4 regions of the Streptomyces sp. NPDC001904 genome follow, and region 4 is predicted to be linked to each of the others. Evidence: riboswitches for the same ligand, from Rfam matches in the RefSeq annotation. Region 4 holds a riboswitch; each other region holds the start of a gene.
What was found. A riboswitch is a leader RNA that binds a small molecule or an ion and turns the genes downstream of it on or off. The one in region 4 is predicted to bind cyclic di-AMP.
Positions count from the first base shown of each region.

Region 1: it holds a riboswitch for cyclic di-AMP, as region 4 does, so the genes downstream of both, ABT127_RS11245 (peptidoglycan DD-metalloendopeptidase family protein) here and ABT127_RS13095 (C40 family peptidase) in region 4, are expected to answer to the same signal.
Region 2: it holds a riboswitch for cyclic di-AMP, as region 4 does, so the genes downstream of both, ABT127_RS22450 (C40 family peptidase) here and ABT127_RS13095 (C40 family peptidase) in region 4, are expected to answer to the same signal.
Region 3: it holds a riboswitch for cyclic di-AMP, as region 4 does, so the genes downstream of both, ABT127_RS28310 (M23 family metallopeptidase) here and ABT127_RS13095 (C40 family peptidase) in region 4, are expected to answer to the same signal.

Region 1 covers NZ_JBEOYI010000005.1:411,905-419,717, reverse strand. Annotated here, with positions in the region: gene ispG (flavodoxin-dependent (E)-4-hydroxy-3-methylbut-2-enyl-diphosphate synthase) at 1-442, shown strand, start outside; gene dxs (1-deoxy-D-xylulose-5-phosphate synthase) at 483-2,372, shown strand; gene ABT127_RS11265 (aspartate aminotransferase family protein) at 2,369-3,754, shown strand; gene ABT127_RS11260 (helix-turn-helix domain-containing protein) at 3,840-4,448, shown strand; gene ABT127_RS11255 (DUF6126 family protein) at 4,445-4,591, shown strand; gene ABT127_RS11250 (tyrosine-protein phosphatase) at 4,611-5,411, opposite strand; cyclic di-AMP (ydaO/yuaA leader) riboswitch at 5,793-5,965, shown strand; gene ABT127_RS11245 (peptidoglycan DD-metalloendopeptidase family protein) at 5,969-6,715, shown strand; gene ABT127_RS11240 (SGNH/GDSL hydrolase family protein) at 6,936-7,721, shown strand; gene ABT127_RS11235 (TetR/AcrR family transcriptional regulator) at 7,806-7,813, opposite strand, start outside.
Region 2 covers NZ_JBEOYI010000014.1:27,791-35,603, forward strand. Annotated here, with positions in the region: gene icmB (coenzyme B12-dependent isobutyryl CoA mutase small subunit) at 1-20, opposite strand, end outside; gene ABT127_RS22435 (esterase/lipase family protein) at 416-1,348, shown strand; gene ABT127_RS22440 (M23 family metallopeptidase) at 1,558-3,087, shown strand; gene pcrA (DNA helicase PcrA) at 3,109-5,607, opposite strand; cyclic di-AMP (ydaO/yuaA leader) riboswitch at 5,940-6,107, shown strand; gene ABT127_RS22450 (C40 family peptidase) at 6,116-7,309, shown strand; gene ABT127_RS22455 (hypothetical protein) at 7,314-7,667, opposite strand.
Region 3 covers NZ_JBEOYI010000021.1:28,653-36,465, forward strand. Annotated here, with positions in the region: gene ABT127_RS28305 (GntR family transcriptional regulator) at 1-612, opposite strand, end outside; gene ABT127_RS28310 (M23 family metallopeptidase) at 849-1,637, opposite strand; cyclic di-AMP (ydaO/yuaA leader) riboswitch at 1,650-1,810, opposite strand; gene ABT127_RS28315 (M16 family metallopeptidase) at 2,062-3,429, opposite strand; gene ABT127_RS28320 (M16 family metallopeptidase) at 3,447-4,796, opposite strand; gene ABT127_RS28325 (DNA gyrase/topoisomerase IV subunit A) at 5,050-7,515, shown strand; gene ABT127_RS28330 (CobW family GTP-binding protein) at 7,700-7,813, opposite strand, start outside.
Region 4 covers NZ_JBEOYI010000006.1:360,214-368,026, reverse strand. Annotated here, with positions in the region: gene ABT127_RS13130 (adenosylmethionine--8-amino-7-oxononanoate transaminase) at 1-918, opposite strand, end outside; gene bioB (biotin synthase BioB) at 911-2,047, opposite strand; gene ABT127_RS13120 (8-amino-7-oxononanoate synthase) at 2,191-3,381, shown strand; gene ABT127_RS13115 (DUF397 domain-containing protein) at 3,365-3,589, opposite strand; gene ABT127_RS13110 (helix-turn-helix domain-containing protein) at 3,649-4,500, opposite strand; gene ABT127_RS13105 (ATP-binding protein) at 4,786-5,244, shown strand; gene ABT127_RS13100 (DUF6328 family protein) at 5,252-5,743, opposite strand; gene ABT127_RS13095 (C40 family peptidase) at 5,831-6,304, opposite strand; cyclic di-AMP (ydaO/yuaA leader) riboswitch at 6,308-6,431, opposite strand; gene ABT127_RS13090 (hypothetical protein) at 6,844-7,152, opposite strand; gene ABT127_RS13085 (ATP-dependent Clp protease proteolytic subunit) at 7,160-7,795, opposite strand.

The sequences.
Region 1 (7,813 bases), on a different contig from region 4:
CTCCGAGGGCATCGGCGACACCATCCGCGTCTCGCTGTCCGCGCCGCCGGCCGAGGAGTGCAAGGTCGGCATCCAGATCCTGGAGTCGCTGGGGCTGCGGCAGCGGCGCCTGGAGATCGTCTCCTGTCCGTCCTGCGGGCGGGCCCAGGTGGACGTGTACAAGCTGGCCGACGAGGTGACCGCCGGGCTCGACGGCATGGAGGTGCCGCTGCGGGTGGCCGTCATGGGGTGTGTCGTGAACGGGCCGGGGGAGGCCCGCGAGGCCGATCTCGGTGTCGCGTCCGGCAACGGCAAGGGCCAGATCTTCGTCCGCGGCGAGGTCATCAAGACCGTGCCCGAGTCGAAGATCGTGGAGACGCTCATCGAGGAGGCGCTGAAGATCGCCGAACGGATGGAGAAGGACGGCGTCGCGTCGGGTGCGCCCGACGTCACCGTGAGCTGAGTGCTGGGTTGTGAGGTTCGACCACGAAGGGGGCTCGAGCGTGACGATTCTGGAAACCATCCGGGGGCCGCGCGATCTTAAGGCGCTGAGCGAGGAGGAGCTCGACGAACTGGCCGTTGAGATCAGGGAGTTCCTGATCCACGCGGTCGCCAGAACCGGCGGTCACCTGGGACCCAATCTGGGCGTGGTGGAACTCACCGTCGCGCTCCACCGGGTCTTCGAGTCGCCCGTCGACCGGCTCGTCTGGGACACCGGCCATCAGAGCTATGTGCACAAGCTCCTGACGGGCCGTCAGGACTTCAGCAAGCTGCGCGGCAAGGGCGGGCTGTCCGGCTACCCCTCGCGCGAGGAGTCCGAGCACGACATCGTCGAGAACAGCCACGCCTCCACCTCCCTCGGCTGGGCCGACGGACTCGCCAAGGCGCGGCAGGTGCAGGGGGAGCGCGGGCACGTCGTCGCGGTCATCGGTGACGGCGCGCTGACCGGCGGCATGGCCTGGGAGGCGCTGAACAACATCGCGGCGGCCAAGGACCGCCCGCTGATCATCGTGGTCAACGACAATGAGCGCTCCTACGCGCCCACCATCGGCGGCCTCGCCAACCACCTGGCGACCCTGCGCACGACCGACGGCTACGAGAAGGTGCTGGCCTGGGGCAAGGACGTCCTGCTGCGCACCCCCGTCGTCGGACACACCGTCTACGAGTCCCTGCACGGCGCCAAGAAGGGCTTCAAGGACGCGTTCGCCCCGCAGGGCATGTTCGAGGACCTGGGCCTGAAGTACGTGGGACCCATCGACGGGCACGACATCGGGGCCATGGAGTCCGCGCTGCGCCGCGCGAAACGCTTCCACGGGCCGGTCCTCGTGCACTGTCTGACCGAGAAGGGCCGCGGCTACGAGCCGGCGCTCGCGGACGAGGCCGACCGTTTCCACACCGTCGGCGTGATGGACCCCCTCACGTGCGAGCCGCTCGCCCCGGCAGGCGGCCCGTCCTGGACCTCGGTGTTCGGCGACGAGATCGCGGCGATCGGCCGGGAGCGCGCGGACGTCGTCGCCATCACCGCGGCCATGCTGCACCCGGTGGGCCTGACGAAGTTCGCCGCCGAGTTCCCCGACCGGGTGTGGGACGTCGGCATCGCCGAACAGCACGCCGCCGTCTCCGCCGCCGGGCTCGCCACCGGCGGACTGCACCCGGTCGTCGCCGTGTACGCGACCTTCCTCAACCGCGCCTTCGACCAGCTCCTCATGGACGTCGCCCTGCACAAGAGCGGCGTCACCTTCGTCCTCGACCGGGCCGGGATCACCGGCGTCGACGGCGCCTCGCACAACGGCATGTGGGACATGTCCGTGCTCCAGGTGGTGCCGGGGCTGCGGATCGCCGCGCCGCGCGACGCCGCCCAGCTCCGCGCCCAGCTGCGCGAGGCCGTCGCCGTGGACGACGCCCCGACCGTGCTGCGCTTCCCCAAGGAGTCCGTGGGCGCGCCGGTCCCGGCCGTCGACCGGGTGGGCGGCATCGACGTGCTGCACCGGTCCGACAACCCGCGCGTGCTGCTCGTGTCGGTCGGCGTGATGGCGCCGGTCTGCCTGCAGACCGCCGAACTGCTGGCGGCCCGCGGCATCAACTGCACGGTCGTCGACCCCCGTTGGGTCAAACCCGTCGACCCGGATCTCGCCCCGCTGGCGACCGGGTACGAACTCGTCGCCGTCGTCGAGGACAACAGCAGGGCCGCGGGAGTCGGCTCCGCGGTCGCCCTCGCGCTCGGCGACGCCGAAGTCGATGTGCCCGTACGGCGGTTCGGAATCCCCGAGCAGTTCCTCGCGCACGCCAAGCGCGGTGAAGTGCTGGCCGACATCGGTCTGACACCGGTGGAGATCGCCGGGCGGATCAGTACCTCCCTCAGTGTGAAGTCCGGCAAGGAGAACGACGCATGAGCAAGGAGTTCGACCTCCAGACGCTGCTCGCCGAGCGCGGCGCCGAACGGTACGAGCTGCACGCCAAGTACCTCAACCACCAGCTGCCGAAGATGCTGCACACCATCGGCTTCGACAAGGTCTACGAACGGGCCGAGGGCGCCCACTTCTGGGACGCGGACGGCAACGACTACCTGGACATGCTCGCCGGATTCGGTGTCATGGGCCTGGGTCGTCACCACCCCGTCGTCCGCAAGGCGCTGCACGACGTCCTCGACGCCTCCCTCGCCGACCTGACCCGGTTCGACTGCCAGCCGCTGCCGGGACTGCTCGCCGAGAAGCTGCTCACCCACAGCCCCCACCTGGACCGGGTGTTCTTCGGTAACAGCGGTACGGAAGCGGTCGAGACGGCGCTGAAGTTCGCCCGCTTCGCCACCGGGAAGCCGCGGGTGCTCTACTGCGCCCACGCCTTCCACGGTCTGACCACCGGCTCGCTGTCGGTCAACGGCGAGGACGGGTTCCGCGACGGGTTCGCCCCGCTGCTGCCCGACACCGCCGTCCCGCTCGGCGACCTCGACGCCCTGGCGCGGGAGCTGAAGAAGGGCGACGTCGCCGCGCTCATCGTCGAGCCCATCCAGGGCAAGGGCGTGTACGAGGCACCCCCCGGCTATCTGCGCGCCGCGCAGCAACTCCTGCACCAGCACAAGGCGCTGCTCATCGCCGACGAGGTGCAGACGGGCCTCGGCCGCACCGGCGACTTCTACGCGTACCAGCACGAGGACGGCGTCGAGCCGGACCTGGTGTGCGTGGCCAAGGCGCTGTCCGGCGGGTACGTGCCCGTGGGTGCCACGCTCGGCAAGGACTGGATCTTCAAGAAGGTCTACTCGTCCATGGACCGGGTCCTCGTCCACTCGGCCAGCTTCGGCTCCAACGCGCAGGCCATGGCCGCGGGCCTCGCCGTGCTCTCCGTGATGGAGGACGAGGAGACCGTCGCGAACGCCCGGGCCATGGGCGACCTGCTGAGGACCCGGCTCGCCGCGCTCATCGACCGCTACGAGCTGCTGAGCGACGTGCGCGGCCGCGGCCTGATGATCGGGATCGAGTTCGGCCGGCCCAAGTCGCTGAAGCTGCGCAGCCGCTGGACCATGCTGCAGGCCGCGCGCAAGGGCCTGTTCGCGCAGATGGTCGTGGTGCCGCTGCTGCAGAAGCACCGGATCCTCACCCAGGTCTCCGGCGACCATCTCGAAGTCATCAAGCTGATCCCGCCGCTCGTCCTCGACGAGGCGGACGTCGACCGGTTCGTCGAGGCGTTCACCGCCGTCATGGACGACGCGCACGGCGGTGGCGGGCTGATGTGGGACTTCGGGAAGACCCTGGTGAAGCAGGCGGTCGCCATCCGCTGACCGGGGCGAGGTCCGATTGCCTCAGGGGCTTGCCTCTGAGGCAATAAAGTTGCCTCTCGGGCAGGGCTCTGGCTGAATCGACGGTATGAGCCCCGCCCTCCCCGAGGAGGCTCCGGAACCCCCGGAGCTGCCTGCTGTCGCGCCCCAGCTGCGCGCCCTGCGCCGCCGTGCCTCCCTCACCCTGGAGGCCGCGGCCCGCACGGCCGGCCTGTCACCGGCCCACCTCTCCCGGCTGGAGACCGGACAGCGTCAGCCTTCGCTGCCGATGCTGCTCGCACTCGCCCGTACCTACGGTACGACGGTCTCCGAACTGCTCGGCGAGGCCCCCGCCGACCGTGACTCCGTCGTGCGCGCCGGGACCATGGAGCCGACCGAGGCGGGCGGCTGGACCTACGTCCAGGCCGGCGCCCCGGGCCGCGGCATGCAGGCGCTGCGCGTGCACGTCCCGTACGGCGCCCAGGGCGACATCGTGCGCGTCCACCCCGGCGAGGAATGGCTCTACGTCCTCGAAGGGCGGCTGAGGCTGCGCCTGGGGGACACCTCGTACCGGCTCGGACCGGGAGACAGCGCCCACTTCGACTCGCTCACCCCGCACCGCATCGCGGCCGCGGACACCGGCGGGTCCGACCTCCTCTTCGTCCACACCCTGCTGCAGAGCCCGACGACCGCACTGTGCCTGGGAGGCATGTCATGAGCGACGCAGAACGGCCGGGCGGCCGCGACATCGAGGACAAGCTGCCGCGCGGCATCTGGGTGCGGGTCCTGATCTACGTCTTCGTGGGACACGCCTTCGCCGCGTTCGTCTACCTGCTCTTCACGCTGGGCGGGAACCGCTGAGGCGGACCCTCCGGACGGATCAGACGACGAGGCGCTCGCGCAGCCGGTCGCGGGCGGCCGCGTCCAGCTTCAGGCCCTCCGCGAAGTAGCGGTCGGTGGTGCCCCACGTCTGCTCGATGGTCTCGAAGGCCGCGTGCAGGTACTCGGCGCGGGCGTCGAAGAGCGGCGCGAGCAGCTCCATGACCTCGGGGGAGTAGGCGTCGTCCGGGGTGGTGCCGTTGCGGCGGACCTTGTAGCGGCGGTGCTTCTCGTTCGACTTCAGGTAGTCCGCCTCGATGGCGTCCCGCTCGACGCCGACAGCGAGCAGCGTCACGGCGATCGACAGTCCCGCCCGGTCCTTGCCGGCCGCGCAGTGCATGAGGGCGGGCGTGCTGTCGTCGGCCATCGCGTGCAGCACCCGGCTGTGCTCGGCGGTGCGGTCGCCGATGATGCTCCGGTACGAGGTGATCATGCGCTGCGCCCCGCGCCCGTCGGAGAGCAGCGCACGCAGCTGGTCGGTGTCGCCGTCGCGGACCATCTTCCAGAACTCGGCGCCGTCGGCGGGGTCGGACAGCGGCAGGTTCACGTTGCGCACGCCGGGCAGCTCGACGTCGGCGCCCTCCAGCTTCTGGTCCGCCGCGTTGCGGAAGTCGAAGACGGTGTGCAGCCCGAGCGTGGTCAGGAACGCGGCGTCCTCGGCGGTGGCGTGCGCGAGGTGACCGCTGCGGAAGAGCACGCCGGGCCGTACGTGTCCGCCGTCCACGGTCGGAAGGCCGCCCACGTCGCGGAAATTGCGCACTGCGGTCAGTTCGGGCTCGGTGGACGGGGCGTGCTGCGTCACGTGGGGCTCCTCCGCATCGGGCGCGCCGGCGCCGCTCGCCGGTGGGCCTGCGTCTGACGATACGACATCGATTCCCCGGGCAACCATCCGTCTGTTTTGTCCAGTTTCGCGCCAACTATCCGTAAGTGAACGGAGATTGTGGACCTGTGCGTGAGCGGGCTCATAGCGGTGACGGTGCGTGGCGGTTTCCGGGAATGGCGAGCGGCGGAATTCCCGCAGGTATGGCGCTGGTAAAGGCGTGACGGCGACACAGGGTCACACAGGAATCCCTCAAATGATCACTGAGAAACCCCGGAAAGCGAATTCGCTGTTTGTCGCGGCAGGTTCCGCTGCCTTACGGTCACCCATCACACCGGACGGAACGCCTAGTCCTGCCGCCGCCCGGAATTCCCACCACGACCCGTGACGGCAGGAGCGGGGGACCCACAGGCAGTACGCCGCCGAGGGATTTCCCGACGTGGCTCGGGGTGCAGCCGGTCCTCTTCCCGGAATCCGGCCGGACATCTCCAGTCCGAACCCGACAGCTCACCTCGCAGGCGACGGAGAGGAAAAGCGTCATGTCCGCACAGGCGAAGCACCGCCGTCCGAAGACCCGCCGCGCCACCCGCGCCGCCGCCCTCGCCACTGTCGGAGGGGCCGCACTCGCGCTGCCCCTCATCGGTGCCACCGGAGCGCAGGCCGCCGACTCCGGCACCACCACGTACACGGTGAAGTCCGGCGACACCCTGGCGAAGATCGCCGAGAGCCAGCACGTCGACGGCGGCTGGCAGCAGCTCTACAAGGACAACAAGAACGTCATCGGCGCCAACGCGTCCCTGATCACGCCCGGTGTCAAGCTCACCGTCGGCGGCGCGGGCGGTACGGCCACGGCGACCACGGCCAGTGCCACCTCGACCGGCTCCGGTTACGTGAAGCCCGTCGAGGGCTCCGTCGGCACCCAGTACCACTCGTCCGGCGCCATGTGGTCCAGCGGCTACCACACGGGTACCGACTTCATCGTCGGCACCGGCACCCCGGTCAAGGCCGTGTCCAACGGCACCGTCGTCTCGGCGGGCGACGGCGGCGCGTACGGCAACCAGATCGTCATCAAGAACGCCGACGGCTACTGCGCCCAGTACGCGCACCTGTCCTCGCTCGGCGTCTCCGCCGGTCAGACGGTCACGGCGGGCCAGCAGATCGGGCTGTCCGGCGCGACCGGCAACGTCACCGGACCGCACCTGCACTTCGAGATCCGCACGACGGCCAGCTACGGCTCGGACGTCGACCCGGTCGCGTACCTGCGCGGTCACGGCGTCGGCATCTGACCCGTCCGCCCCCCCGTCCGCACCACGCGGCACACGGATCACACCCGGCTCCCAGATATTCCCTGGGGGTCGGGTGTGTTTTGTCACCACTCGTCAACCCCTGGTTACGGTCGCGTAGGTCACACCCGGGGGTGAAAGATGTGTGGTCGTGGCAAACGAATCGAGAGCACTCACGGACGCAGCGAACCAGGCCGACGCGACGGACACGCACGACAGCGGCCTGATCCGCTCGTACGCCGCGGTGGGAGACAGCTTCACCGAGGGCGTCGGGGATCCCGGGCCCGACGGGACCTTCGTCGGCTGGGCCGACCGGCTCGCCGTCCTCCTGGACGACCGGGCCCCCGAGGACACCTTCCAGTACGCGAACCTAGCCGTACGCGGCAAGCTCATCGACCAGATCATCGAGGACCAGATCCCGCGCGCCGTCGAGCTCGCCCCGGACCTGGTGAGCTTCGTCGCGGGCGGCAACGACATCATCCGGCCCGGCACCGACCCGGACGACGTGGCCGAGCGCTTCGAGAAGGCCGTGGTCCGGCTGACCGAGGCCGCGGGCACCGTCCTGGTCGCCACCGGCTTCGACACCCGTGACGTCGCCGTCCTCAAGCATCTGCGCGGCAAGATCGCCACGTACAACATGCACGTGCGGGCCATCGCCGACCGCCACGGCTGCGCGATGCTCGACCTGTGGTCGCTCAAGTCCATCCAGGACCGCAGGGCCTGGGACGAGGACCGGCTGCACCTCGCCGCCGAAGGACACACCCGGGTCGCGCTGCGCGCCGGCCAGGCCCTCGGCATCGAGGTGCCCGCCGACCCCGAGCAGTCCTGGCCGCTGCTGCCGCCGCGCGGCACGTTCGCCGTCCGGCGCGACGACATCCACTGGGCACGGGAGTTCCTGGTGCCGTGGATCGGGCGCCGGCTGCGCGGCGAGTCCTCCGGCGACCGGGCGCAGGCGAAGGGGTTCCTCGACCCGCACGAGATCAAGCTGCAGCTGGAGTCCGCTTCTTAGACGTCCCGGGCGTCCCAAGCGGCCAAGGTGCTTCAGGTGTCCTGAGGGTCCTGGGTCCCCTCGGGCTCGTGTGCTGGAGCGCGGTCAGCTCC
Region 2 (7,813 bases), on a different contig from region 4:
GGACCGGCTGCCACACCCATCACTGCCTCCCTGAAGCGACTGCCCCCGGCTACCCCGTCGTGGACAACCGAAGTGAACGAACGTTATCGACAGCATCCCGCAACCGCCCGTTTCACGGTGCGGACCGAGGGGGAAATCACACGTGGGACACGTTCGCTGCGCGCCGCATCCCCGCTGGACGGCTCATCGGCCACCACCGGGACGGGCGCGAGGGGAGCCGCTACGAGATCTCCGCGCCACCGCGCCGTCAGCCGCACGGCACGGTGGCACGGTGTTCCCGTCGTCGTGCGGACCGACTCGCCCGGGCCGATGCGTCGGTACATCGACCCGCGGCGCATCCGGCTGCTCGGCCGGCTCTCCAGGGAGTGCACACGGGGGACAGCTGGGCCCCCGTGCGCCGACGGGAGGTCGACCGATGAAGGTCACGAGGGTGCTGCCCTTTCGCCCGCACTGTCATCTGCTGCCGACGAGACTGGCCGGTCTCTCGATCGCGCTGCTGAAGGCGACCGCGCTGGAGCTGGCCATCCTGGCCGGGCATCTGCTCCTCTACCCCTCGGGCGTCCTCCCCGAGCGACCAAGGCCACCGGCCCTTCCACCCGTTCCGCCGCACGACGCGGACCCGGCGCCGGAGGACCTCCTGGACCCCGCGGTACCGGTGGAGACGGCGACGGCCGTCGCGCCCCGCCTGCCGGCCCCGGCGAAGCCTCCGGTGCTGCTGCTGCACGGCTTCATCGACAACCGTTCCGTCTTCGTCCTGCTGCGCCGCGCGCTGGCCCAGCACGGCGGCCAGCCGGTCGAGTCGCTCAACTACTCGCCGCTGACCTGCGACATCCGCGCGGCGGCCACGCTGCTCGCCCGGCACGTGACGCAGTTGCGCGAGCGCACCGGGCAGCAGCGGATCGACATCGTCGGGCACAGCCTGGGCGGCCTCATCGCGCGCTACTACGTACAGCGGCTCGGCGGCGACGCGCACGTCCGCACCCTCGTCACGCTCGGCACCCCGCACGCGGGCACCCGGGTGGTGCCGCTCGCGGACGCGCATCCGATCGTGCGGCAGATGCGGCCCGGCTCGTCGGTGATCGAGGAGTTGAAGGAGCCGGCGCCCGGCTGCCGGACGCGTTTCGTGAGCTTCTGGAGCGACCTCGACCATCTGATGGTTCCGCTGGAGACGGCCTGCGTGGACCACCCCGACCTGCTCGTCCAGAACGTGCGGGTGACCGGCATCGGACATCTGGCGCTGCCGGTGCACCCGGCGGTCGCGGCCGGTGTCCGGCAGATCCTCGACGCCGCGCCCACGACGGAAGGAGTGCGCGCCGCCGACTCGGTCGGCGGTCTGACGGTGGCCTGACAGGGGCCTGACGGCCGCCGCACCCGGCGCTGAGGTCGAACGTTTCTCGAACTCAGCGCCAAAGCTGTGCCCACAGTCCACCGAAAGACGGGCGATTGCCCGTTTCCGCGGGGCGGGAAACCTGCGGAAGATTGTCGCGCCCTCGTACTGCCGGGTACAGTCGCCGCACTGCTCTGGCAGCCCCTGTTGTCGAGGCGAAAGAGAAGTTGGTGAACGACCGTCATCCGTCGGGGACCGCGCACTACGCGGCACACGACGGTTACTCCACGACCAGCTTCGCCACCGATCCGCTCTTCGGTGACCTGCCGGGCGACGGCTCCTACGACACGGGTTCCCACCCGCACGTGGCCACGGCGACCGCCACCGGGCCCGGCTACGACACGGGTTCCTACGACACCGGTCACTGGTACGCCGACCCCGGCCACCAGCAGCAGTACACCGACCCGTACGCGTCCTCGTACGACACCGGCGGCTACGACACGACCGGTGCCTGGCCCGCCCCCGGGTACGAGCAGGCCCCGGGCATCCCGGCCCAGTCCGGCACGGCCGGGCAGCACACCGGGCAGTGGGACACGACGCCGTACGACGGCACGCAGACCTTCGGGACCCAGACCTTCGAGACCCAGAGTTTCGAGACCCAGACCTTCGGGACCCAGGCCTTCGAGACCCAGAGTTTCGAGGCCCAGAGCTTCGAGACCCAGGCCTTCCAGGCGCCGGTCCTCGACCCCCAGCACCTCGCCGCGCAGACCTACGACACGCAGACCTTCGAGTCGCCGGTCTTCGGTGCGACGGCGTACGACACGGGCGCGTACGACGCCACGCAGTGGAACTCCGCGGACAGCCCCGTCACGGACACCGGCCGGATGGAGGCCGTGCACGAACCGGCGCCGCATCAGGCGCCGGACGAGCACGACGCCGCCGAACCGGTCGCCGAACATCCCGAGCAGCCCGAACACCCTGCCGAGGAGCGGGAGTTCAGCTCACGCGCAGCGGCCCGCGGCCGGTCCAGGCGGCGGACCCCCGCCCGGCGCTCCGCGCTGCTGACCGTCGCCGTACCGTCGGTGTGCGTGGTCGGCATCGCCGGGATCGCGGCGGCCTCGGTCGGGGTCGGCGGAAGCGGTGACGACACCGGGACGCAGGCGATGACGGCGTCCGACGCGACCGCGGTGAAGCCGTCCGCGGCCAACAACAAGCTGGACACCCAGCTCGCCGATCTCTCCCAGGACGCCGGTGACTTCGCCGACCGGGCGAGCCGCACCCAGGAACGCATCGACCTGAAGGCCAAGCAGGAGGCGGACCGCAAGAAGGCCGCCGAAGAGGCCGCGCGCAAGGAGGCGGCGCGCCCGAAGTTCGCGCTGCCGGTGAAGCAGCACGGGCTGAGCGCCTACTACGGACAGGCCGGCATCAACTGGATGTCCGTGCACTCCGGCATCGACTTCCCCGTGAGCTACGGGACCCCGGTGATGGCCGCGACGGACGGCACCGTGCGGACGCAGTGGAACAGCGCGTACGGGAACATGGCGATAGTGACCGCCAAGGACGGCACCGAGACCTGGTACTGCCACCTCTCCGCGCACACCGTGATGAGCGGCCCGGTCAAGGCCGGGGACGTCATCGCGCGGTCGGGCAACTCCGGGAACTCGACCGGACCGCACCTGCACTTCGAGGTACGGCCCGGCGGCGGCTCGGCGATCGACCCGCTGCCGTGGCTGCGCAGCCACGGCCTGGACCCGACGTAACCCCGCGGGGTCCGGCGCCCGCTACAGCTTCTCGACCGGCGCGTACCGCAGCAGCAGCCGCTTCGGCTTCGGGTCGCCGAAGTCGATCGTCGCCTCCGCGTTCGACCCCGAGCCGTTGACCCCGACCACCGTGCCCAGGCCGAACTGGTCGTGCGTGACGCGGTCGCCGACCGCCAGGGACACCACCGGCTTCTCGTTCGCCCGGCGCGTGGCGAACGCCGGGGTCGACGAGCGCGAGCGCGACGAGGACAGCGAGGCCGCGATGCCGCCGCCCATGCTCTTCGTCGAGGCCGCCGGGGTCGAGGGGCCGGTGCGCTTCCAGTCCAGGTGCGCGGCCGGGATCTCCTCCAGGAACCGGGACGGCGGGTTGTACGAGGGCTGGCCCCAGGCGCTGCGCATCGAGGCACGGGTCAGATACAGCCGCTCCCGGGCGCGCGTGATGCCCACGTAGGCGAGCCGGCGCTCCTCCTCCAGCTCCTTGGCCTGGCCGAGCGAGCGCATGTGCGGGAAGACGCCGTCCTCCAGGCCCGTCAGGAAGACGACCGGGAACTCCAGGCCCTTGGCGGTGTGCAGGGTCATCAGGGTGATGACGCCGCTGCCGTCCTCGTCCTCGTCGGGGATCTGGTCGGAGTCCGCGACGAGGGCGACCCGCTCCAGGAAGTCGGAGAGCGTCCCGCCGGAGGCCGGGGCCTCGGCACCCTCGGTACCTTCACCGTCCGAGGACGCCTGTGCCTGCTCCTGCTCGAACTCCAGCGCCACGGCGGCGAGTTCCTGGAGGTTCTCGATGCGGGTCTCGTCCTGCGGGTCGGTGGAGGCCTGGAGTTCGGCGAGGTATCCGGTGCGCTCCAGGACCGCTTCCAGGACCGTCGCCGGGCCCGCGCCCGACTCGACGATCGTGCGCAGGTCCTCCATGAGCGTGTTGAACCGCTTCACCGCGTTCGTCGAGCGGGCCGCCATGCCGTACGCCTCGTCGACGCGGCGCAGCGCCTGCGGGAACGAGATCTTCTCGCGCTGCGACAGCGCGTCGATCATCGCCTCGGCGCGGTCGCCGATGCCGCGCTTCGGCACGTTCAGGATCCGGCGCAGCGGGACCGAGTCCTCCGGATTGGAGAGCACCCGCAGATAGGCCAGGACGTCCCTGACCTCCTTGCGCTCGTAGAAGCGGACACCGCCGACGACCTTGTACGGCAGGCCGACGCGGATGAAGACCTCTTCGAAGACACGGGACTGCGCGTTCGTCCGGTAGAAGACGGCGACGTCGCCGGCCTGGGCGTCGCCCGCGTCCGTGAGGCGGTCGATCTCGTCGGCGATGAACTGGGCCTCGTCGTGCTCGGTGTCCGCGACGTAGCCGGTGATCTGGGCGCCCGCCCCCGCGTTCGTCCACAGGTTCTTCGGGCGACGGGACTCGTTGCGCTCGATGACCGCGTTGGCCGCCGAGAGGATCGTCTGCGTGGAGCGGTAGTTCTGCTCCAGCATGATCGTCGTCGCGTTCGGATAGTCCTCCTCGAAGTCGAGGATGTTGCGGATCGTGGCGCCGCGGAAGGCGTAGATCGACTGGTCGGCGTCGCCGACGACGCACAGCTCGGCCGGGTCGGCGCCCTCGCCGTCCGCCGGGCCCACCAGCTCCTTCACCAGCGCGTACTGCGCGTGGTTGGTGTCCTGGTACTCGTCGACCATGACGTGGCGGAAGCGGCGGTGGTAGTGCTCCGCGACGTCCGGGAACGCGCGCAGGAGGTTGACCGTCGTCATGATCAGGTCGTCGAAGTCCAGCGCGTTCGCCTCGCGGAGGCGGGACTGGTACATCGCGTAGGCCTGGGCGAGGGTCTTCTCGAAGCCGTCGGCCGCGGTGGCGGCGAAGTCCTCCTCGTCGATCAGCTCGTTCTTCAGGTTGCTGATCTTGGCGCTGAAGGACTTCGGCGGGAACTTCTTCGGGTCCAGGTCCAGGTCCCGGCAGACCAGGGCCATGAGGCGCTTGCTGTCGGCCGCGTCGTAGATCGAGAAGGAGGACGTGAAGCCCAGCTTCTTGCTCTCGCGGCGCAGGATGCGCACGCACGCGCTGTGGAAGGTCGACACCCACATCGCGTTCGCCCGCGGGCCGACCAGGGCCTCGACGCGCTCCTTCATCTCGCCCGCGGCCTTGTTCGTGAACGTGATCGCGAGGATCTGGCCCGGGTGGGCACCGCGCTCGGCGAGCAGGTACGCGATGCGGTGCGTCAGGACGCGGGTCTTGCCGGATCCGGCGCCCGCGACGATGAGCAGGGGCGAGCCGCCGTGGACGACGGCCGCGCGCTGATTCTCGTTCAACCCCTCCAGGAGGGATTCCGGGTCGACCGCCGGGCGCGGGGCGCCGTCCCGGTAGTACGCGTCCCTGGCCGGGGGCACGTCGAACTTCCCGCCGAACAGATCGTCCGGAATCGGCTCCGGCGCGCCGTCGTCCGCGGGGTCCTCGGGCGGCGGCGGGGGCTGCTCCGCGCCGCTCTGGAGGCTGGCCAGGAAACTGTCGTCAAAGAGGCTGCTCATCGCCGTACGAGTCTAGGCCGCCCCACTGACACACCGCCGCCGCCTTTGCGATTCCGGGCTTCCGCCGCCCGGCGGGGACCGGGCGCGGCGCGTTCCGCGCGCCGTGGACCATGACGCAGATCACGCGGCCGCACCGCGTGCCGTCACACCGGCACACAGCCGGATAAAACGATCAAGAACGGGGTCTCCGGCACCCCTACGGTCCTCCGTCCGCACCAAGGTCACGAAAATGTATCGGGCATATCGAACATCAACCTTCACAGCAGCAACACGAGTTGGCTACGGTGCTGCGCGGGCAGCCCGTCCCCCCGTCCGCGGTCGTCGCGGCGAGCGGGCAGCCCCCGCCGAGTTCCGTACGCCGTGAGGCAGGGAGCCGGGGACCCACCGACCTTGGGGTGAATCGGCTCGACGTCCCGGCAGCACAGGGCGGCGGACCGTAGGGCAACCTTCCGTAGGCCCGAACCCGACAGCTAACCCGGTAGGCGGATGACGGAAGGAGTCGCCAGCCTTGGCGTCGCACCGCAAGCCGCGCAACCGCTCCCGACTCGCCGGCGGTCTTCGCACGACCCCCGCGATCGGCATCACGACCGCCGCCCTAACCTCTGTCGCCCTGCTCTCGCAGACCGCGCAGGCCGCGCCCGCGCAGCCGGACCGGCCGAGCCTGGAAGAGGTCCAGAAGAAGGTCGACGCCCTGTACCGCCAGGCCGAGGTCGCCACGCAGAAGTACAACGCGGCCAAGGAGCAGACCGCCGGCAAGAAGCGGCAGGTCGACCGGCTCCTCGACGACATCGCGCAGCGCACCGAGAAGATGAACAAGGCCCGCCAGGAGCTGGGCCGGTTCGCCGCCGAGCAGTACCGCTCGGGCGGGATGAGCAACACCGCGACGATGTTCCTCGCCGACGATCCCGAGGACTACTTCGCGCAGGACCAGTTGCTCAGCCGCATGACGAACGAGCAGAAGAAGGCCGTCGACGACTTCCAGGACGAGCAGCGCAGGACCGCGAAGAAGCGCACCGAGGCCCAGGAGAACCTGCGGCAGCTCGCCGGCTCCCAGGACGACCTGCAGAGCTCCAAGCAGGCCGTGCAGACGAAGCTGGCGGACGCGCGCCGGCTGCTGTCCGAGCTGACCGCCGAGGAGAAGGCGCGGCTCGCGCGGATCGCGAAGGCCAAGGAGGAGGCGGCCCGCGAGAAGGCCGCCGAGCTGGCACGGCAGCAGAAGGAGGCGGAGGAGGCCAGGCGCAAGGAGGCCGCGGAGAAGGCGGCCCAGGAGGACGCGGCGGGCTCCGGTTCGACGGGCTCGGAGTCAGGCTCCCCGGGTTCGTCGGGCTCCTCGTCCGGCTACGCCGCCAAGGCCGCCCAGGCGCTCGCCTTCGCCAAGGCCCAGGAGGGCAAGCCGTACGTGTGGGGCGCCACGGGCCCCGGCTCCTACGACTGCTCGGGGCTGACCCAGGCCGCGTGGAAGGCCGCCGGCATCACCCTGCCGCGCACCACCTGGGACCAGGTGGAGGTCGGCACGACGGTCTCGCTCTCCGACATCCAACCCGGTGACCTGGTCTTCTTCTACGACGACATCAGCCACGTCGGCCTCTACCTCGGCGACGGGATGATGATCCACGCCCCGAAGCCGGGCGCGTACGTGCGCGAGGAGTCCATCTACTACGACGGCACCTCGTCGATCCACAGCGTGGTGCGCCCGGCCTGACGCGTCAGGTCCACAGGACCGCGATGAAGATGTTCGCGACGGTGAGCGCGCCGACCGTCGCGAACAGGCCCTTCTCCGCGACCTCGTCGTCCCGCTTCACGTAGACGATGCCGAGGATCACGATCAGGATCGCCAGCTTCACGCCGATCTTGATGTTGTTGACGGTGTTGTCGTCCGCCTGATTGAGGCCGACCAGCGCGACACCGGTCACCAGCATGGTCAGGGCGCCGTGCAGCATCGCCTTGTTGAAGCGGGCCGTGCCCTTGCCCATCGCGGACATCTGCGTGAGGAAGCCGCCGAGCAGCGAGGCGATGCCGATGATGTGCAGGCCGACGAAGAGATGGATGAGTACGTCCATGGTTGCGGAGCCTAACGGGACGGATGGGACGCCTCGTCACCGATCCCCCACGAGCACTCCAGGTCACCGACCTGTCACCCTCTGACGCGCTCGGCAACAAAGGGAGCAGTTCCGAACAATCCATCACCAACCCGTTACGCCGAGGT
Region 3 (7,813 bases), on a different contig from region 4:
CCGGTGGGCCGCCGTCGCCCGCTCGGTGTGCTGGGCCGTCAGGGCGCGGGCCCGCTCGGCGTCGCCGCGGGCCACGGCGTCGACGATGGCCCCGTGCTCGGACCAGGAGTCGGCCGGCCGGGGCGGGGTCTCGACCGCGTACATCCAGGCGATCTTGTACCGCAGCTGGGTCAGCAGGGTGATCAGACCGGGGCTTCCGGAGGCCTGGGCGAGCGTCTCGTGGAACCAGCCGCCCAGGGAGCGCAGATCCTCGTTCTGCCCCCGCCTGGAGCGCTCCTGCCCGAGCCTGACCAGGCCGCGCAGCACTTTGAGGTGGGCCTCGGTGCGGCGCTGGGCCGCACGGGCCGCGCCCAGCGGTTCGAGCAGCATACGGATCTCCAGGAGATCGGCGGCCTCCTGCTCGGTGGGTTCGGCGACGCACGCGCCCGCGTGCCGCCGCGTGACGACGAACCCCTCCGCCTCCAGGGTGCGCAGCGCCTCACGGACCGGAACGCGCGAGACGCCGTAGCGCCGCGCGAGCAGTTCCTCGGTGAGCCTGCCGCCGCGCTCGTAGACACCCGCGACGATGTCGTCGCGGATCGCCGTGCATACCGAGTGCGCGGGAATGCGCATGACCCGACCTCCGCCTTAATCCCCGCGAAACGCGGTCGATTGACGCCCGTACAAACGCGATTGACCTCCGGTCAGCGCGCTTGACCGACGACTCTATTCCACCGCGCTTGAATTTCCGACGGCAGGCCGGAATCCAGGGATATTTTTTGGACACCGGAGGTCTGCTCGGGACAGGCGACGCGAAAGCCCCGGCTCGGCGAGCCGGGGCTTTCGGAGGTGGGTCGGGCGTGGGCGCGTCAGACGTTCACGCCGTGCGAGCGCAGGTACGCGACGGGGTCGATGTCCGAGCCGTAGTCGGGACCGGTGCGGGCCTCGAAGTGGAGGTGCGGGCCCGTGACGTTGCCGGTGGCGCCCGAGAGGGCTATCTGCTGGCCGGGGGTGACCGACTGGCCGACGGAGACGCCGATGGACGACAGGTGACCGTACTGGGTGTACGTACCGTCGTTCATCTTGATGACGATGTTGTTGCCGTACGCGCCGCCCCAGCCGGCCTCGACGACGGTGCCGGAGCCCACGGCGTGCACCGCGGTGCCGGTGGCGGCGTGGAAGTCGATGCCCGTGTGGCTGCCGGAGGACCACAGACCGCTGCTGGCCTTGTACGCGGTGGAGACGTACGAGCCGGAGACGGGCGCCACGAAGGAGTTGAGGCGCTTGCGCTCGGCCTCCCGGGCGGCGCGCTCCTTGGCCTCGCGCTCCTTCTTGGCCTTCTCCTCGGCCTTGCGCTTGGCCTCCTCGGCCCGCTTCTTGGCCTCGGCCTCCGCCTTCTTCTTCGCGGCGGCCGCGTCGGCGGCCTTCTTCTGGGCGGCGGCCTGGGCGTCGATCTGGTCGGCGAGGGAGTCGCCGATGGAGACGGCCTGCGTCAGGTTGTTCTGCTCCGGGGCCGCGGTGTCCGCGGCGAGCGCGGGGGCGGCGAGGCCGCCGACGACACCGGTCGTGGTGAGCGCGGCGACACTCGCGACCTGTGCGGTGGTACGCGTGATGCGGCTCGGACGACGGTGCTTCCCGGTGGCACGGGTGAACGCCATGGAGAGGCTGATCCTTTCCTTCCCTCTCGCCTACCGGGTTAGCTGACGGGTTCGGAGCAGGAAGGTCTCCTACGGGCAACCCCCTTGCGGGAGGAGCCCGATTCACCCCAGGGACTTCGGTGGGTCCCCGGCTCCCCCGGCTCGCGCCTTGGGGGACTCGGCGATGACTGTCCGGTGACGCGGGCGCGGCACTGGTGCGGCGGACAGCCGGACCGACGCTAAGCGGGACATCTTTTAATCAACAAACGGATCCCGGCTTTTGTCGCGCATGCCACAGGGCAGACACGCAACCTCCACACCATTTCGGACATATACGAAGCGAGGTGATCGCGTTTGCTCACGTGAGGGACATCACGGACACGCCGGAGCCCCGGCGACCTCACGGGTCGCCGGGGCTCCGATGCGGTGCGGCGCGGTGTGCCGATCAGCCGGTGACCACGGTCACTTCGCCGATGCCGAGCGCCCTGACCGGCTCCTCGATCTGCGCGGCGTCGCCCACGAGGACCGTCACCAGACGGTCCGCCGGGAAGGCGCTCACGACCGCCGCCGTGGCCTCCACGGTGCCCGTCTCGGCGAGTTGACGGTACAGACGGGCCTGGTAGTCGTCGGGCAGGTGCTGCTCGACCTGGTCGGCGAGGGTGCCCGCGACGTTCGCCGCGGTCTCGAACTTGAGCGGGGCCACCCCCACCAGGTTCTGCACGGCCGTGTCCCGCTCGGCGTCCGTGAGGCCCTCCGCGGCCAGCGTGCGCAGCACCTTCCACAGGTCGTCCAGCGCGGGGCCGGTGTTCGGGGTGTCCACGGAACCGCTGATGGCGAGCATCGCGGCGCCCGTCCCGTCCGGCGCGGAGCGCAGCACCTGCGCGAAGGACCGCACCCCGTAGGTGTAGCCCTTCTCCTCGCGCAGGACCCGGTCGAGGCGCGAGGTGAGCGTGCCGCCCAGGCAGTACGTGCCGAGGATCTGCGCGGCCCACACCCGGTCGTGCTTGTCGGGTCCGATGCGGCCGATCAGCAGCTGGGTCTGCACGGCGCCCGGACGGTCCACGATGACGACGCGGCCGGTGTCGTCGGCCGTGACGGGCGGCACGGGGCGCGCCTCCGCGGTGTTCCCGGTCCAGGCGCCGAGCGTGTCGGCGAGCAGGCCGTCGAGATCGACGCCGGTGAGGTCGCCCACCACCACGGCGGTGGCGGTGGCGGGGCGTACGTGCTTCTCGTAGAAGGCGCGGACCGCCGACGCGTCGATGGCGGCGACGGTCTCCTCGGTGCCCTGGCGCGGGCGCGACATGCGCGCGTCGGCCGGGAAGAGCTGCTTGGAGAGCTCCTTGGCGGCGCGGCGGGCCGGGCTGGCGCTCTCGTGCGGGATCTCGTCGAGCCGGTTGGCCACCAGGCGCTCGATCTCGCTGTCGGCGAAGGCGGGCGCCCGCAGGGCATCGGCGAGGAGGGCGAGGCCCTTGGGGAGCCGGGAGACCGGCACTTCGAGGGAGACCCGGACGCCGGGGTGGTCGGCGTGCGCGTCCATGGTGGCGCCGGCGCGCTCCAGTTCGGCCGCGAACTCCTCGGCGGAGTGCTTGTCGGTGCCCTCGTTGAAGGCGCGCGCCATGATCGTGGCGACGCCGTCGAGGCCCTGGGGCTCGGCCTCCAGGGGCGCCTCCAGATTGACCTCCACGGCGACGACCTGCTGGCCGGGGCGGTGGCAGTGCAGGACGGTGAGGCCGTTGTCGAGCGCGCCGCGCTGCGGGGCGGGGAACGCCCAGGGCTTGGCCGCACCGGGCTGCGGCTGAGGGTGGAAGTCCATGCTCGCGAGCTGCTCGGTCACTGGCCCGCCTCCTCGTCGTTCGCTGCGGTCTCGTCGTCGGCCTCGGCGGGGCCCGTGGGCTCGTACACCAGGACCGCGCGGTTGTCGGGGCGCAGGCGGGCCTCGGCGATCTCCCGGACCTCCTCGGCGGTCACGTCGAGGACACGCTGCACGGCGGTGAGGGCGAGCTGCGGGTCACCGAACAGGACCGCGTAGCGGCACAGTTCGTCGGCGCGGCCCGCGACGGTGCCGAGCCGGTCCAGCCACTCGCGCTCCAACTGGGCCTGCGCGCGCTCCATTTCCTCGGGGCTCGGCCCCTCCTCGGCGAACCGGGCCAGCTCCTCGTCGACGGCCGCCTCGATGACGGGCACCTCGACGTCGCCGGACGTCTTCACGTCCAGCCAGCCGAGGGAGGGCGCGCCGGCGAGCCGCAGCAGGCCGAAGCCGGCGGCGACCGCGGTGCGGTCCCGTCGCACGAGGCGGTTGTACAGCCGCGAGGACTCGCCGCCGCCGAGCACGGTCAGGGCGAGGTCGGCGGCGTCGGACGCGCGCGTGCCGTCCGCGGGGAGCCGGTAGGCGGCCATCAGGGCGCGGGCCGGCACCTCCTCCTCGACGACCTCGCGCAGCTGCTCGCCGATGACGTCCGGCAGGCCGCCGTCGCGCGGGGCGGGCTTGCCGTCGTGGGCGGGAATGGAACCGAAGTACTTCTCGACCCACGCGAGCGTCTGCTCGGGGTCGATGTCGCCCACCACGGAGAGCACCGCGTTGTTCGGCGCGTAGTACGTGCGGAAGAAGCTCCGCGCGTCCTCCAGCGTGGCGGCGTCCAGGTCGGCCATGGAACCGATGGGCGTGTGGTGGTACGGGTGGCCCTCGGGGTACATGAGGGCGGTCAGCTTCTCGAAGGCGGTGCCGTACGGGACGTTGTCGTAGCGCTGCCGGCGCTCGTTCTTGACGACGTCGCGCTGGTTCTCCATCGACTCGTCGTCGAGGGCCGTCAGGAGCGAGCCCATGCGGTCGGCCTCCAGCCAGAGCGCGAGCTCCAGCTGGTGGGCGGGCATGGTCTCGAAGTAGTTCGTGCGCTCGAAGCTCGTCGTACCGTTGAGCGAACCGCCCGCGCCCTGGACCAGCTCGAAGTGGCCGTTGCCCGACACCTGCTTCGAGCCCTGGAACATCAGGTGCTCGAAAAGGTGAGCCAGACCGGTACGGCCCTTGACCTCGTGGCGCGAGCCGACGTCGTACCAGAGGCAGACCGCCGCGACCGGGGTCAGGTGATCCTCGGAGAGCACCACGCGCAGGCCGTTGGCCAGCCGGTGCTCGGTCGCTGTCAGGCCGCCGGAACCGGCCTCGGCGGTGGCCGTGTGACCCATGGGCATGTACGTCCCTTCGATCGCGGAAAGTGCAGAAGTGCTGCCAGTCCTGCCACTGTATGCAAGCGTGCTGACCCCTGGCGAAGTTCCCGCCCGGGCTACGCCGTAAGCGAGCACACGGCCCCCGGAAGCGCCCCGTACCGCGCGGTACGGACGGGTCGCGAGCAGCGTTGTCAGTGGCGCGGTCCACAATGGTCCGCGACAGTTCCCGTTTCATGTACCCGTTCATGTTGGTGAAGGAGCCGCAGCAGCGATGGCCCGCCGCAGCACGAAGACCCCGCGACCCGATGACGACGCTGCCTTCGAGGAGAGGATCCTCGACATCGACGTGGTCGACGAAATGCAGGGCTCCTACCTGGAGTACGCGTACTCGGTCATCTACTCCCGCGCCCTGCCCGACGCGCGCGACGGGATGAAGCCCGTCCACCGCCGCATCGTCTACCAGATGAACGAGATGGGGCTGCGCCCCGAGCGCGGCTATGTGAAGTGCGCCCGCGTGGTCGGCGAGGTCATGGGTAAGTTGCACCCTCATGGCGACGCGTCGATCTACGACGCGCTGGTGCGTCTGGCCCAGCCGTTCTCCATGCGCGTCCCGCTGGTGGACGGGCACGGCAACTTCGGCTCGCTGGGCAATGACGACCGCCCGGCCGCCATGCGGTACACCGAGTGCCGCCCGGACGCCGCCGCGGCCCTGATGACCGACTCGATCGACGAGAACACGGTCGACTTCGCGCCGAACTACGACGGCCAGGAGCAGGAGCCCCTGGTCCTCCCGGCGGCCTACCCGAACCTGCTGGTGAACGGCGCGTCGGGCATCGCGGTCGGCATGGCGACGAACATGCCGCCGCACAACCTGGGCGAAGTGATCGCCGCCGCGCGGCACTTGATCAAGCACCCGGGGGCGGACCTCGAGACGCTCATGAAGTTCGTGCCCGGCCCCGACCTGCCGACCGGCGGCCGGATCGTCGGCCTGTCCGGCATCAAGGACGCCTACGAGTCGGGGCGCGGCACCTTCAAGATCCGCGCGACGGTCGCGGTGGAGACCGTCACGGCGCGCCGCAAGGGCATCGTCGTCACGGAGCTGCCCTTCGCGGTCGGCCCCGAGAAGGTCATCACGAAGATCAAGGAACTGGTCGGCGCGAAGAAGCTCCAGGGCATCGCCGACGTCAAGGACCTCACCGACCGCGAGCACGGCCTGCGTCTCGTCATCGAGATCAAGAACGGCTTCGTGCCGGAGGCCGTCCTGGAGCAGCTCTACAAGCTGACGCCGATGGAGGAGTCCTTCGGCATCAACAATGTGGCGCTGGTCGACGGGCAGCCGCTCACCCTCGGCCTCAAGGAGCTCCTCGAGGTCTACCTGGACCACCGTTTCACCGTGGTGCGCCGCCGCAGCGAGTTCCGCCGCAGCAAGAAGCAGGACCGGCTCCACCTGGTGGAGGGCCTGCTGGTCGCCCTGGTCGACATCGACGAGGTCATCCGCATCATCCGCTCCAGTGAGAACAGCGCGGAGGCCAAGCAGCGCCTCATCGAGCGCTTCTCGCTGAGCGAGATCCAGACGCAGTACATCCTGGACACCCCGCTGCGCCGGCTCACCAAGTTCGACCGCATCGAGCTGGACGCGGAGCGCGACAAGCTCAACGGCGAGATCGACGAGCTGACCGGGATCCTCGACTCGGACGCCGAGCTGCGCAAGCTGGTCTCCACCGAACTGGCCTCGGTGGCGAAGAAGTTCGGCTCCGACCGGCGCACGGTCCTCCTGGAGTCCGCGGGCACCCCCGTCGCCTCGGTGTCGCTGCAGGTGGCCGACGACCCGTGCCGCGTGCTGCTCTCCTCGACCGGCCTGCTGGCCCGTACGGCGAACGGCGAGCCGTTCGCCGAGGACGAGGGCGCCAAGCGCGTCAAGCACGATCTGATCGTCTCCGCGGTACCGGCCACGGCCCGGGGCGAGATCGGTGTGGTCACCTCCACGGGCCGTCTGCTGCGGCTGAACGTGATCGATCTGCCGCAGCTCCCGGACACGGCGTCCGTGCCGAACCTGTCCGGCGGTGCGCCGATCTCCGAGTTCCTGTCCTCCCTGGAGGCCGACGAGAAGGTCATCTGCCTGATGACGCTCGACGAGTCGTCACCGGGTCTGGCCATCGGCACCGAGCAGGGTGTGGTCAAGCGCGTGGTGCCCGACTATCCGGCCAACAAGGAGGAGCTGGAGGTCATCACCCTCAAGGACAACGACCGGATCGTGGGCGCGATCGAGTTGCGGACGGGCGAGGAGGATCTGGTCTTCGTCACGGACGACGCGCAGTTGCTGCGCTTCCAGGCGTCCATCGTGCGCCCGCAGGGCCGTCCCGCGGGCGGCATGGCCGGTGTGAAGCTGGCGACCGGCGCGAAGGTCATCTCGTTCACGGCGGTCGATCCCGCGGTCGACGCGGTGGTGTTCACGGTGGCCGGTTCGCGCGGCACGCTCGACGACTCGGTGCAGACGACGGCGAAGCTGACGCCGTTCGACCAGTACCCGAGGAAGGGCCGCGCCACGGGCGGTGTGCGCTGCCAGCGGTTCCTGAAGGGCGAGGACTGTCTGAGCCTGGCCTGGGCAGGACCGGCGCCCGCGCGCGCGGCGCAGAAGAACGGCACCCCGGCCGAGCTGCCCGAGATGGATCCGCGCCGCGACGGCTCGGGCGTCTCGCTGGCGAAGACGGTGGCGGTGGTGGCGGGCCCCGTCTAGGGGCTGTCCGGCGGATCAGGTCGCAGCCCGGTCCGCCCGCGCATTTCTGTACTGGTGAGCGGGGTCTGGCGCGTCGAGCTGCAAGGCGGAGGAGGGCGTCGACGCGGAGCGTCGGCAACCGACGACAACGCCGCAGGTCGGCATGCCAGACCCCGCGCCCGCGACAAGATGCGCCGGACAGGCCCTAGAGGTCCGCTGTCTCCTTGTCCTGTACGTAGCGGAGAACGCCCCACATGCTGTGCTCGTCGGCAGTGTGCGGGGCGTCGCTCTCGCAGGCGGCGAGTGCGCGGTCGAGCGC
Region 4 (7,813 bases):
CGCCAGCACCGGCACCTCGCCGCGCGAGATGCCCTGAGCCACCCGTGCCGTGCACAGCGTCGCGGCCAGCGTCAGATATCCGCCGGTCAGCGCCTTGCCCACACACATCACATCGGGGGTGAGCGCGGCGTGCTCCGCCGCGAACAGCGCGCCCGTGCGCCCGAAGCCCGTAGCGATCTCGTCGAACACCAGCAGCACGTCGTGCGCGTCGCACGCCTCCCGCAGCACCCGCAGATACGCGGGGGAGTGGAAGCGCATCCCGCCGGCGCCCTGCACCACCGGCTCCACGATCACGGCGGCCAACTCGTGCGCGTGCCGTTCCACGGTGCGCCGCAGATGCTCCGCGTACGACTCCTCGTACGCGCTCGGCGGAGCGTCCGCGAACACCTGCTCCGGCAGCACACCGGACCACAGGCCGTGCATCCCGCCCTCGGGGTCGCACACGGACATCGGCTGCCAGGTGTCGCCGTGGTAGCCGCCCCGCCAGGTCAGCATCCGGCGCTTCTCCGGCCGCCCGAGCGAGCGCCAGTACTGCAGGCACATCTTCAGCGCGACCTCGACCGACACGGACCCCGAGTCGGCGAGGAACACGTGCTCGAGACCGGCCGGCGAGATCTCGACGAGCCGCTGCGCGAGCCGGACCGCCGGTTCGTGGGTGAGCCCGCCGAACATCACGTGGCTCATCCGGTCCAACTGCCCGCGCGCCGCCTCGTTGAGGACCGGGTGGTTGTAGCCGTGGATCGCCGACCACCACGACGACATCCCGTCGACCAGCTCGCCGTGCCCGGCGACCCGCAGCCGCACCCCGGCCGCCGACTCGACGACCAGGGGCTGCTGCCGACCGGGCATGGGGCCGTACGGATGCCAGACGTGATCCCGGTCGAGCCGGAGCAGTTCCTCGATGCGCGGATCAGGCATTGGGCGCGAGATCCGTCCCGGCGCCCCGGCGGCGTACGGCGACCAGGTCGGTCCGCGCCTCCGACACCTCGGGCGTCCCGGCGGCCTCGGCCTCCTCGGGCCCGCAGACCGAGCCGCAGCCGCCCGCGCGGTGCTCCGGCAGCGTCACCTGGTCGGTGCCCTCCACCTCGAACCCGGCGTCCGCGATCATCTCCAGGTCCGCCCTGCCCGCCTGGCCCTCACTGGTCAGGTAGTCGCCCAGGAAGATGGAGTTGGCGATGTGCAGGGCCAGCGGCTGCATCGTGCGCAGATGCACCTCGCGGCCGCCCGCGATCCGCACCTCCACGTCCGGGCAGACGAAGCGGACCATGGCCAGGATCCGCAGACAGCGCTGCGGCGTGAGGTTCCACTCCTTGGCCAGCGGCGTCCCCTCGAAGGGGATCAGGAAGTTCACCGGGACCGAGTCCGGGTCCAGCTCGCGCAGCCCGAACACGACGTCGACCAGGTCCTCGTCGCTCTCTCCCATGCCGGCGATGAGCCCGGAACACGCGGACAGACCCGCCGCGTGCGCCTTCTGCACCGTGTCGACCCGGTCGGCGTACGTGTGCGTCGTGGTGATGTCGCCGTACGTCGCCTCGGACGTGTTCAGGTTGTGGTTGTAGGCGTCGGCGCCCGCGCCGCGCAGCCGCTCCGCCTGTCCGTCGGAGAGCAGCCCGAGGCAGGCGCACACCTCGACGCCCTCGTTCTCCGCCTTGATCGCGTCGATGGTCGCCGCGACCCGGTCCACGTCCTTGTCCGTGGGGCCGCGCCCGCTCGCCACCAGGCACACCCGCTTGGCGCCGCCCGCGACACCCGCGGCGGCCGCCTGCGACGCCTCGTCCGGCTTGAGCCAGGTGTACTTGAGGATCTCCGCCTTCGAGCCGAGCCGTTGGGAGCAGTACGAGCAATCCTCGGGGCACAGGCCCGACTTGAGGTTCACCAGGTAGTTCAGCTTCACCCGGCGCCCGAACCACTGGCGGCGCACCTTGCCGGCCGCGGCCACCACGTCGAGCAGTTCGTCGTCCCGCGTCGCCAGGACGGCGAGCGCTTCTTCACGGCTCGGCGTCTCGCGCCGAAGCCCCTTGTCCACCAGCGTGTTCAGCAGGTCCATGAGCCCTGATCCTGGCTCAAAGAAGTGTCCCGGCGAAAGGAGAGTTCGTACAAAGGACGGTGCTCGACGTGTGGGTATTGCCACATCCTGGGCCGGTGGCGCGGCGGCTAGGGTCTGTGCATTACCTACAAACAGAGGGAGTCATGGCTCCAGCGCACAGCACCCCTGCCCCCGCCCTCGCCCCGGCCTTCGGCTGGCTCGGCGAGCAGCGCCGCGCCCGCGAGGCCGCCGGACTCGTCCGCACCCTGCGCCCGCGTCCCGCCGACTCCCCGCTGCTCGATCTGGCGAGCAACGACTATCTCGGCCTCGCCCGGCACCCCGAGACCGTCGCGGGGGCGGTCGAGGCGGCGCGCCGCTGGGGCGGCGGCGCGACCGGTTCGCGGCTCGTCACCGGCACCACCGAACTCCACGCGGAACTGGAGCGGGAACTGGCCGGGTTCTGCGGCTTCGAGGCCGCGCTCGTGCTGTCGTCCGGCTACGCGGCGAACCTCGCGGCCGTCACGGCGCTCGCCCCGCAGGGCTCGCTGATCGTCTCCGACGCGGCCAATCACGCCTCCCTGATCGACGGCTGCCGACTGGCCCGCGCCACCACCCGCGTCGTACCGCACGCCGATCCCGAGGCCGTCCGCGCGGCACTCGGCACGCACGACGGCCCGGCTCTGGTGGTCAGCGACACCGTCTTCTCGGTGGACGGGGACCGCGCGCCGCTCACCGAACTGAGTTCCGTGGCACAGGAGTTCGGGGCCGGTCTGATCGTCGACGACGCGCACGGGCTCGGTGTCCTCGGGGCGGGCGGGCGCGGCGCCCCGTACGCGGCGGGTCTCGCGGGCGACCCCGGGACCGTCGCCACCGTGACCCTCTCGAAGTCGTTCGGCAGCCAGGGCGGCGCGGTCCTCGGACCGGCACCGGTCATCGAGCACCTCGTCAATGCGGCGCGTACGTTCATCTTCGACACCGGCCTCGCGCCGGCCGCCGCCGGTGCCGCGCTCGCGGCACTGCGACTGCTGCGCCGCGAACCCCGGCGGGCGACACGGGCCCGCGAGGTCGCGGCGACGCTGCATCAACTCCTCACCGATGAGGGCCTGTCGGCCGTTCGCCCGGAGGCGGCGGTGGTCTCGGTGCGCGCACCCTCGCCCGACGAGGCGGTGCGCTGGGCCGCGGCCTGCCGGGCGGCGGGACTGGCGGTGGGCTGTTTCCGTCCGCCCTCGGTGCCGGACGGTGTCTCACGGTTGCGGCTGACCGCCCGCGCCGACCTCACCGACGAGCAACTCGCCGAGGCGGTGCGGGTGATCAGTCGAACGGCTCCCCGGGGCGCGGTCAGCGCAGGGAGCTGAGGAACCCTTCCCAGGCGGAAGGCGCGAACAGCACGGCGGGTCCCGCCGTGTCCTTGGAGTCGCGGACGGCCAAGAGGCCGGCCGTGGACCCCGAAGGCAAGGGGGCCGTCTCGACGCAGTTGTTGGCGCCTGTGCTGTAGCTGCTGCGCCGCCACCGCGCGCCGTTCAGCGACATGCTGTCGGAAACGTACCGAGGCAGTGCATTCATGGTGCCTCCCTGACGCAGTGCCGGAGCGTGACGGAGCGTCGGCGGCCCCGCACACCCGGCTATCCGGCGATCTGTGCGATGAACTCGAGCGAGTCCTCGGGCGAAAGAGCGTGTCCTTCAAGAGCTTCAAAGGCGTCCGTGTACGCCTTGAGGTCTTCTTTCCGCTCGAGGTAGAGACTACTCGTCAAATGGTCGAGAACAACCACATCCAGATCAGTTGTGTTCGGAAATGAGAACACAACGAAAGGCCCGGTGATACCGAGGTGCCCACCTGCTGAGAAGGGAAGCACCTGAATCCGGACATGCGGCAGCCTGGCCACCTCGGCCAAATGTGCCAATTGCCTTTGCAGAATGTCTTTTCCGCCCACTTCGCGACGGAGTACCGCCTCGTCGAGGATGGCCGTCAACTGAAGGGGCGTCTGCGAACGCAGCACCTCCTGTCGCGCGAGACGCACTTCCACCAGTGCCTCGATGTGCCCCTCGGACATGCCGCCGAGAACGGATCGCGTCACCGCGTAGGCGTACTCCGGCGTCTGCAGCAGCCCCGGCACGACGGTGTTCTCCAGCGTCCAGATCCGGCATGCCTGTGACTCCAGGCTGATGAAGTCGCGGTACGCGGGCGGCAGCAGACCGCGGTACGCGTGCCACCAGTGGTGCCCGCCGACATCCTCCGCCCCCGCCAACGCCACCACGAGCTGACGTAGTTGGGGGTCCTTCGCGTCGAAGGCGTCGAGCAGACGGAGTACGTCCGACGCCTTCACGCCGCTGCGTCCTGTCTCGATCCGGCTCACCTTGGACTGGTGCCATCCGACGAGTCGCGCGGCCTCACCACTGGTGAGCCCGGCGCCCACGCGCAGCGCGCGCAGTTCGGCACCCAGTTTGCGGCGACGTACCACGGGACCGTACTTCATGCTGACTCCTCTGCCCTTCGGGCCGCGCGGCCGCTCTCCCTCCCGGCCCGTGCGGGGACGGCTCCTGAGCAGACGGTAGAGGAACCGGCGTGCGCTCGCCCAAATACGGTCTACCGTCGCAGAGTTCACCGCTTCGGGCGACAGATATATGCATATCTTGGGGGATCGCCACCCTGGAAGCGCATCCAAGTGGCACGCTGGCGCGAAGCAGTAGCCGGGGCCGGTGAAGTGATGCATCCGCGGCGGGCGGTCGAGCGGCCCCGGCAGGAAAGGGACGACTTCGCCATGGCAGACCACCAGGAAGCATCCGTCACACTGCCGAGCGATCCCGCGTCGGTCTCCACGGCCCGGAGGTACGTGAGCAACGTGCTGACGGAGTGGGGCATGCCGGGAGACGGTGACACGGCCGACACGGTCCGGCTGATCGTTTCCGAACTCGCGACGAACGCGGTGCAGCACACCCGCGGCCTGTCGCCCACCTTCACCGTCGAGCTGGAACTGGAGCGGGACGAGCGGCTGCGGATCGGCGTGACCGACAGCCACCCCCGCTATCCCAAGCGGCTGCCCGCCGCGGTGCAGCAGGACAACGGACGGGGCATGGTCATCATCCGCTGTCTGACGGCGGAGTGCGGCGGCAGACTCTCGGTCTGCCCGACCCCCGAGGGCGGCAAGACGGTGTGGATCGCGCTGCCCTGGAGAAGCGCCCTGGCCGGCGGAGACCCCCACCCGGCCCCGATCGGCTGAGCGCCGGTCAGCCGGACCCCTCCTCGCCCGCGGGCCGCCCGGCCAGCGAGCGGCGGAGCACCCCGGGCAGCACGCCCCACAGGCCCGCGCACACCAGGAACGTTCCTGCGCCCGCGGCGATGCCGCCGCCCCGGCCGACCGTCACATCGACCACCAGCAGCACCGAACCCGTGAGCGCGAGGGAGAGGGCGGCCATGCCGCACGCGGCGAGCCGTGACGAGACCCGGACGATCCGGGTCTTCGCCCCCAACTGGAACAGCACCCGGTGCACCGCGGCGGGCGCCATCAGCAGTGCGGCCGCGACGACCGCGAGGAGCAGCGTCGTCACATAGGTGGCGCGCTGCACCGAGTCGAGCGTGGGAAAGCGCTGCGTGAACGCGAGGGTGAGCAGAAAGGCGAACAGGAACTGCACGCCGGTCTGGGTGACCCGGAGCTCCTGCAGCAGCTCGCCGAAGTTCCGGTCGGCCCGCTGCAGCGGCGTCTCGTTCCGTTCGTCCATGCGGTGCGCGTACCCCTTCCGGCCGATCGAGGCATGGTGGCGGGCCTGGCGCCCGGCCCGTCACCACATCCTGGCCGAGGGCGAGCGTCAGCGCACTCGGCCGTACCAGACGCTCTTGGTCCAGATCTTCTGCAGGCGCACCACGTCCCCGGTCTTCGGGGAGTGCCAGATGCGTCCCTTACCGGCGTAGATGCCGACGTGGTAGACGCTCCGGCCGGAGTGGAAGAACACCAGGTCGCCCCGCTTGCGCTGGGACCCGGACACATGGCGGGTCTTGTTGTACTGCTGCGCGGCGGTGCGGGGCAGCTTCTTGCCCGCTCGCTTGAACGAGTACAGCGTGAGCCCCGAGCAGTCGAACCGGTGCGGGCCGGTGGCGCCCCACTTGTACGGCGCCCCCTTCTTCGAGGCCGCGACCTGGAGAGCCTTGGACGAGGCCACGGCCGCCGACGCCTCGGGCGCGGCGCCGGGGACCAGCAGCCCGGCGCTCGCGACGGCGAGGGTCAGGGCCGAGGCGGTGCCGGCCCGGGTCAGCAGCGAGGGGACACGATTGAGCGCGGACATGCGCAACCCTTCGTCAGCCGCCTGCGAAGGATGACCTGTCGGGTTCGGGCTGGCGAAGATGCCCGGCCGCTGGACGCGGCTTCACCCCAAGGACTGCTCGCAGCGGTTGCTGCGGCGGCCCGTCGTGCCTGGGTCCTCCACTCCTGCCGATCCACTCCTGTCGACCTGACATCCGGGCGGCGGCAGGACTCGGCGTCCGCACGGACCGCCCCGCCGCGGCGGCGGGGGCTTGTCGTCGGAGGGATCTTGACCCACCTCTGCGGTGAAAACCGAGCTGAACCGGCGGTAAGTGAGGCTCCTCACGCTTGACCCGTTCAGGTGGACAGTGCGGCTTTCGGGGCCCGGCGGCCATGCTCGACCATGCCCGCACCAGGCACGGAACCGGAAATTCCGGTGTCGGCCTACCGCCGTCGCGCAACTCTTGCGGTCTCCAGCGTCTACTCATATCTACGCCATCCGGCGGTACCCCATCTGGCCCGTTTCGCCGCGGCCGCGGACGACGTGGCCGCCGAGGGGCGTCCGGCGACTCCAACTGACTGTCAGGTGGCGTTTTCTGGCGGCAAGGTGACTGCCTTCGTTCGTCTCTCGCCGTCCAGGACGCGCAGCGCCCGCGCCAGGGTCTCCGCGTGCACCCGGCTCTCGCCCCGCTGGTGCATCAGGGCCAGGGCGTCCCGGAGCGCCACCGCCCGGGCGACGAGCGCCTGGGCCGCCCGCAGGCCCCGGTAGGTGTCGTCGCCGCGCGCCGGGTTGATCCGCGCCAGCAGATCGACGACGGCCAGATAGCCGTCCACCAGCTCGCACTCGGCGCGGGTCAGCGCGGGCAGCGGCGGCAGTTCGGGCGGATACACGGCCGCCTCACCTCGCGCCGGGTGCGCCGTGCGTGGTCTTGCGGCTCTGCAGCACGTGGTCGACCAGGCCGTAGTCCAGGGCCTGGTGGGCCGTGAGGACGGTGTCCCGCTCGATGTCCGCGCTGATCCGCTCCGTCGGCCGGCCCGAGTGGTGCGCGAGCAGTTTCTCCAACCGTGCCCGCGTACGCGCCATTTCACGGGCCTGGATCTCCAGGTCGGTGGGCTGCCCCTGGGCCGGCTCGGGCAGCGCGGGCTGATCGAGCACCACCCGCGACCCGGGAAGCATCATCCGCTTGCCCGGCGCACCGGCGGCCAGGAGCACCGCGGCGACGGACGCGGCCTGCCCCAGACAGGTCGTCGCCACCTCGCAACTGACGTACCGCATCGTGTCGTAGATCGCCGTCATGGCACTGAACGAGCCGCCGGGGGAGTTGATGTACAGCGCGATGTCCTGCTCCGGCGCCGTGTGTTCGAGGTGCATCAGCTGCGCCATCACGTCGTTCGCCGACGTGTCGTCGATCGGCGTCCCGAGCATGACGATGCGCTCTTCCAGGAGCTTGGAATAGGGGTCGAGGGTGCGCTGCCCCGACGTGGTGCGCTCGGTGAACTCGGGCAGGACATAACGGCCGGACGGGCGGGTCATGGAGCCTCCAATGACGAT